2 regions of the Priestia flexa genome follow, and region 1 is predicted to be linked to the other one. Evidence: riboswitches for the same ligand, from Rfam matches in the RefSeq annotation. Region 1 holds a riboswitch; the other holds the start of a gene.
What was found. A riboswitch is a leader RNA that binds a small molecule or an ion and turns the genes downstream of it on or off. The one in region 1 is predicted to bind preQ1.

Region 1 (3,416 bases):
ATTCAACAAGCCCTTCATCTTCCAAGCGTTTTAACGCTTCTCTTACCGGCGTTCTGCTGACGCTAAATTTTTCAGCTAGCTCCTTATCATTCAAGCGCTGGTCCGGTGGAAACTCTAACGTAATAATTCCTTGCTTTAAAGTTTGATAAATTTCTTCTCGCAATGATAAACGTTTAATGGGTTTAATCAATTCTCTTTTCATAAAACCAATATATCAAATGCTGGAAGTTTGTTCAATTCTGTACTTAGTCACCTTTTAAGTTAGGCTTATATGTATATATTACCATTTATAAACAAAAAAAATCCGCATTGTTTTACGGACTTTTTCGAGAACTTATTATGCATACCCAAGCGCTTTTAAAGCGGCTTTGACATGCGTATAGGTTTTTAAGACTGTAAAGTTTACTTGAAGGTCTCTCATTTTTTTCGCTATAGAAGGCATGATGCCTGTTATGATTACCTGCGTTCCGGTAATGGTAATTAAATCGTGCAGATTATACATGTAAGCTACTACATCTTCATCCATTTCCAATAAACCTGAAAAATCGATAATAAAATGATCATCTTTACTTTCATCAATGTATGTTGATACTTTGGATGCAATCATATGATATCGCTGTTCATTCAAAACACCAACAATCGGTAGAACAGAAACCCCGTCTTTCACTGGAACAATTGGCGTTGACATCTCCTGCATCCTTTCATAGTAGTCATAAATCACTTCTTCTTGCTTCATTTTCCCCGTAATGTCCTTTTGAATCCCAATAAAATAAACTTCATCATCAATCCACATTGGATCAATAAATAAGTCGTTCCAAAAAGGTTGGCTTTCTTTTGTATAGTTTAAAATTTGTACATTGACCGACTTTTTTTCGCGGATAGCATCTCGAATTTTTCGTACCGTATCTCGGTCGGTATTTTCCCCTTGTAAAAAGCGGCAGTTCTGTCCTACGATTTCTTCTTTCCTGTATCCGGTCATATCCAGAAAACCTTGGTTCGCATAAACAATCGGATTATCGGGCAAAGCAGGGTTGGTTAAAATTAATCCAGCTCTTGTAAAGTCTAGGGCTTTTTTAATAAATGCTAGTTCTTCTACCTTATGATCATCATTTGCAAGCAAGCTCTTCTCTCCTTCTCAAGTATAGTATAAAACATGACTTTTACTATGTATTAACGTACTTAACAACTTCTCTCTAATTCTGTCATATCTTGTGTCTTTTTTCTATAAATTAAAACCATTTAAATATGAAAAAAGCTTACATCTCTGTAAGCTTTTGTAGTATTAATCGATTAACTTTGTAAAGTTTACGCGCTTATGAATTGCCAGCATCACTGGAATTCCAACAAGCATCACTACAAATTCACCAATCGCAGTTGTTAACCATGTTAGTAAAAATGGAAAACCTAGTGCTAAATGAAGCTCAAACGCGATGATAAACATCGTAAACGTAAAGATCAGTGTATTGGTAACCATACGAGCAACCGTGCCCTTGGCAAACTTCATCGCAAAGATCATCAGTAATAAGGAAATTAAAGATTGTCCTACGCCAAATACCAAATCATACGCCACCATTGGTGAGAAGAATAAATTGGCTAAAAATACGCCTAGCACAATTCCATACAAATACTTCTTATTAAAAATAATCAAATGATTAAACATTTCCGCAATACGGAACTGAATATTTGTAAAGCCAAACGGCTGAATAAACATCGTTACCGCAATATACATTGCCGCAATAATACCGTTGACTGCAAGTGTTCTTACATTCATGCTGCATACTCTCCTTAGTTTTTTTTACGTGGGATGGTTCCGAACCACGTCTTACGCAAATACTAAAGAATCATACAGCAGTAAATTATATTAGTCAAGTATCTCAACCCTCTTTCGGTTACTGATCGAAATTCAATCTAAAAAATCCGCTTTTATGCAAAGCGGATTTTCTGTTACTTTGATAATGTTTCTTCTTTAACGATTTTTGGAATTTTCACTTCTTGAATACGCCCTTTTTCCATTTGCTTTTTATTGATAAACCAATATACGCTTCCTACAAATAAAGCGCCGCCTACAATATTCCCAAGCGTAACCGGGATCAGATTATGTAGCAGTCCAGCTAATGATATCGTTTCAGGGTGCGGATGAAGTAAAGCCAAACCAAGGAACGTCATGTTTGCAACGCTGTGTTCATAGCCAGATGCAACAAAGGCAAACAGCATCCAAAAAACTAACATAATTTTGGCCGCATCGCTTTTGGTTCTCAAAGCTGTCCAAATGGCTAAGCAGACGAGCCAATTACATAAAATCCCTCGAAAAAAAAGTTCGCTCATTGGCAGGTTCATTTTCTTTGCTGCGATTGTCAGTAATAAATGTGTATCGCCTACTCCTTTAAACAAACCAGTTCCAACGATTAAGAGACACAATACGAACGCTCCCAATCCGTTTCCAACAAAGCACCACAGCCAATTTTTCAACGTATCTTTCCACGTAGTAGCACCTGATAATGTACTGATTGTATAAAACATATGATTGCCTGTAAACAACTCGGCTCCGGCAAACATAACAAGTAGTAACGCAATGGCAAACGATAAGCCCATGACTAGTGAGACTATTGGTAATGATGCTTCGGCTAACGGAGCACCAACTGAAAGAGCTAATACTACACCAATTCCGACATAAGCACCTGCAAGCATAGCCAACAGTAAATAGCTCGGCAATTGTTTATTCACTTGATTTGTTTTTTGACGAGCTATGTCCGTCATAGACTCGATTGACGCTTTAAACACGCTTATCCCTCCCCTATTTCGTTAAAATTCTCTGATAAATTATATAATAAAAATATTACGCGTACACTTCTTGAAGTTTGGACTTTGAGAACCAGGAGAGAGTCGCTGATTGTTTTACCACTTCTCCGACCACAATCAGCGCTGGATTACTGACTTGTTCACTAGTGGCTATTTCTACAATCGTTCGCAGCGTACCAATTAAAACCCTTTGGTTAATAGAAGTACCTTCCTCAATCACCGCCACTGGTGTCTCTATGGACTTACCACCAGCTAAAAGCTGTTCACAAATATACGGTAAGTTTTTAACTCCCATATAAATAGCAAGCGTATCAACGCCTTGAGCTAGATGATGCCACCTAATATTTTCCGGAGTTCCAGTTAAACCGTGTCCGGTCACGATTGCAAATGAACGGCTTAACTCTCGATGGGTGACAGGGATTCCAGCATAAGCAGGAGCAGCAATCCCCGCTGTAATACCGGGGATGATTTCAAACTCAATGTGATGCTTAGCTAATACTTCAGCTTCTTCGCCTCCTCGCCCAAAAATGAAAGGATCTCCACCTTTTAGCCGTACAACTATCTTTCCTTGCTGGGCGTAATGTAATAATAAATCTTGAATGACTTTTTGAGGAACA
Region 2 (3,416 bases), 440 kb from region 1:
GTGCAATCTTAGTTGTATCTACTTTATTATTAGCTGTGGCAAAGAACATCGCTTGGATTTGTGCAATAATTGGAACAGGAAGTGGGTTAGTATTTGCGAGGCTTTTATTATGGTTAATCAAAAAATACCCTCAATCGACGCTAATTGATATAGCAAAGAAGTCTTGTGGCAAGTATGACCGAAAATCGGTAACTACCTAGTGAGTAAAGGAGAGGAAAGGAATGCATCCACGCTTAGTAATAAGCAATTTTCAACTATTCTCAATGATGCTGCTGTTCTTATTTGGAAGTGCGACCATTGTGAGTATTGGACAGGAAGCACGTCAATCCGCATGGATTGCCGTTTTAGTAGGGATGTTAATGTACCTGCCTTTCTTTGCTCTTTTTACACTTTTATATAAAAGGCATCCAGAAGAAACGTTTCCAACAATATTAAAAATTGCTTTTGGAAAGCTAGTTGGCAAAATTATTTGCATGCTGTACGTGCTATATTTTATTTACATTGGTGCGCGTGTTCTAAGAGACTTTTGTGAGCTATTATTGTTAACATCAATGAATGATACGCCTCTAGTTATTGTGGGTGGGGTTATGACGCTAGTTATTGCGTATGCATGCTTTTTAGAAGTTGAGCCAATCGCAAGAGCGAGTGTGTTATTGTTAGTTGTTTTTGTTGGCTTCATTGTATTAGGTTTTTTCTTACTGTTCTTTTCTGATGTTATGAACCCAGATCGTATGCACCCCATTTTAGCTGAAGGAATCGGTTCAATTTTTAGAGCGGTGTTTCCGCTTATTTTGACGTTTCCATTTGGAGAAATGGTTGTTTTCTTAATGTTTAACCAGTTTATAAAAGGAGAAAAGTCTCTTAGAAAGATGGGAACGCGTGCCGTGGTGATAGGAGGCGTTATGCTTAGTATGTTAAGTTTAATTAGCTTAACTACACTCGGACAGCACTTGGTAGGATCATCGACAATCCCCCTACTTGTAACCGTACAGCAAGTGAATATTGGAGATATTATTCAGCGGATGGATATGCTAGCCATTAGTGTTCTTATTATTGGCGGTTTTGCTAAAGTAACGATTTTCGCATATGCAGCTATTTTAGGGATAAAAGATATTTATCAAACCAGGAGTCACAAGCTATCACTCCTTTTGGTTACGATATCCATTCTGACTACGACTATTTTTATGTCGGATAATGCTGTTAAACATTTAGAGATAGGTTTGAAAATTGTACCAGTTTGGATTCACATTCCCATGCAGTTTGTCATTCCAATCGTAACGCTGGTGATGATTCAATTGAAAAGTAGGAAGAAAAGTAGAAGTACATAGTAATTTTAAATGGAGTATGATATAGTTAAAAGCGAAAATTGAAAGAAGAAATGCCGTGCTCTATGTGCGGGAGAGGTTCGTAAACTCCCTCTATAAAAAACTAAGATCATCAGTGAGATGACAAATGGCGCCGATTTTAGGGGCTTTTTTCCTGTTTCTTTTTTAATATAAGAAAGGGATTCTTAGTTAAGGGAGATTGCAAACGAAGCAATCTCTTTTTTTATATGATCTAAACAACGGAATGTTTTCTTCTTTGACTTTATAAAGGAAAAGGAGACAAAAAAATGAAAAACGAAAAAGCAATTGTTGTATTTAGCGGTGGACAAGATAGTACGACTTGTTTATTTTGGGCGCTAAAAAACTTTAAAGAAGTGGAAACTGTTACGTTCGGCTACGGTCAGCGTCATAGTAAAGAGATTGAGGTTGCGGAAGCCATTGCAAAAAACCTTGGTGTAAAACACACAATTTTAGATATGTCGTTGTTAAGCCAACTAGCGCCTAACGCACTAACAAGAGATGATATTGACATTAGCCAAGAGGAAGGGGAGCTACCGACAACGTTTGTGGACGGACGCAACCTTCTCTTTTTATCATTTGCGGCTGTATTAGCTAAAAATAGCGGTGCACGTCATTTAGTAACAGGTGTATGCGAAACAGATTTCTCAGGGTACCCAGACTGCAGAGATGTGTTTGTTAAATCGCTAAACGTAACGTTGAACTTATCAATGGATTTTGAATTTGTCATTCACACACCATTAATGTGGATTGATAAAGCAGAGACATGGGGACTAGCCGATGAATTAGGTGCGCTTGATTATGTGCGTGAACATACGTTAACTTGCTATAACGGTATTATTGCAGACGGGTGCGGAGAATGTCCGGCATGTAAGCTTCGCAAGAGAGGTCTAGAACAATACCTTGACACGAAACAAGGAGGGGAACAGTAATGCTTCAGCAAATTTACCCACAGGTAGCACATCCTTATTCGTACGAATTAAATAAAGACATGAATTTTGCCGCTGCGCATTTTGTTCCTCATGAGTCAGCAGGAAAATGTCAGCAGGTTCATGGCCATACGTATTTTGTTAATTTAACTATTGCAGGTGATGAATTAGATTCATCAGGCTTTTTAGTTAACTTTGCTACGTTGAAAAAAATTGTTTCTGGTCAGTTCGATCATACGCTTTTAAATGATCATAAAGAGTTGTTTAATGAAGAGGATGCGAATGATTTTCCAACATCTGAAGTTATTGCTCGGAAAATTTATGAACTTGTACAAGCTCACTTAGATGAACTTGAAAATAAGCCAGCATGCGTGCAAGTGTTTGTTCGTGAAACTCCTACAAGCTATGTTGTATATCGTCCAAAGAAGGTGAAGCGAGATGAATAATAAGGTTCCTGTTCTCGAAATATTTGGTCCAACGATTCAAGGAGAAGGAATGGTTGTGGGCCGAAAAACAATGTTTGTGCGCACAGCTGGCTGTGATTACTCATGCAGTTGGTGTGATTCGGCATTTACTTGGGATGGGTCAGCGAAAAGTGACATCCGTCAACTGACGGACGAAGAGGTCTGGCATGAATTGCAAACCTTAGGAGGAGACCGCTTTGACCATGTAACTATTTCAGGCGGGAATCCAGCGCTGTTGAAATCTTTAGATAAACTAATTGATCGCTTGCATGATCATCAAAAGCAAGTCGCGCTTGAAACTCAGGGAAGTCGCTTTCAAGAGTGGTTTTATAAAATTGACGATTTAACTCTTTCACCCAAGCCACCAAGCTCGGGAATGAAGACAAATTACGAAGTGTTGGATGATATTGTTGAACGCTTGCAAAACAATGGACGTAGTCAACATATTAGCATTAAAGTGGTTGTGTTTGATGAAACGGATTTCGATTATGCAAAACACATTCATCAGCGCTATCCATCAGTGCCATTCTTTGTTCAAGTAGGAAATGATGATTTGACAACAACGGATGACGATGCGTTAACTCGTAAATTATTAGGGAAGTATGAGTGGCTAATTGATCTTGTTGTAGCTACAACAGATATGAATAATGTACGCGTATTGCCGCAGGTTCATGCACTTG

Region 2: another riboswitch for preQ1. It lies ahead of queC (7-cyano-7-deazaguanine synthase QueC); the one in region 1 lies ahead of LZP85_RS02885 (QueT transporter family protein).

The regions. Positions count from the first base shown of each region.
Region 1 covers NZ_CP090431.1:556,597-560,012, reverse strand. Annotated here, with positions in the region: gene LZP85_RS02895 (GntR family transcriptional regulator) at 1-202, opposite strand, end outside; gene LZP85_RS02890 (YtvA family blue-light photoreceptor) at 338-1,120, opposite strand; gene LZP85_RS02885 (QueT transporter family protein) at 1,283-1,771, opposite strand; PreQ1 riboswitch class I at 1,780-1,825, opposite strand; gene LZP85_RS02880 (formate/nitrite transporter family protein) at 1,945-2,781, opposite strand; gene cobA (uroporphyrinogen-III C-methyltransferase) at 2,837-3,416, opposite strand, start outside.
Region 2 covers NZ_CP090431.1:992,967-996,382, forward strand. Annotated here, with positions in the region: gene LZP85_RS05005 (GerAB/ArcD/ProY family transporter) at 1-200, shown strand, start outside; gene LZP85_RS05010 (GerAB/ArcD/ProY family transporter) at 222-1,328, shown strand; PreQ1 riboswitch class I at 1,395-1,438, shown strand; gene queC (7-cyano-7-deazaguanine synthase QueC) at 1,613-2,275, shown strand; gene queD (6-carboxytetrahydropterin synthase QueD) at 2,275-2,718, shown strand; gene queE (7-carboxy-7-deazaguanine synthase QueE) at 2,711-3,416, shown strand, end outside.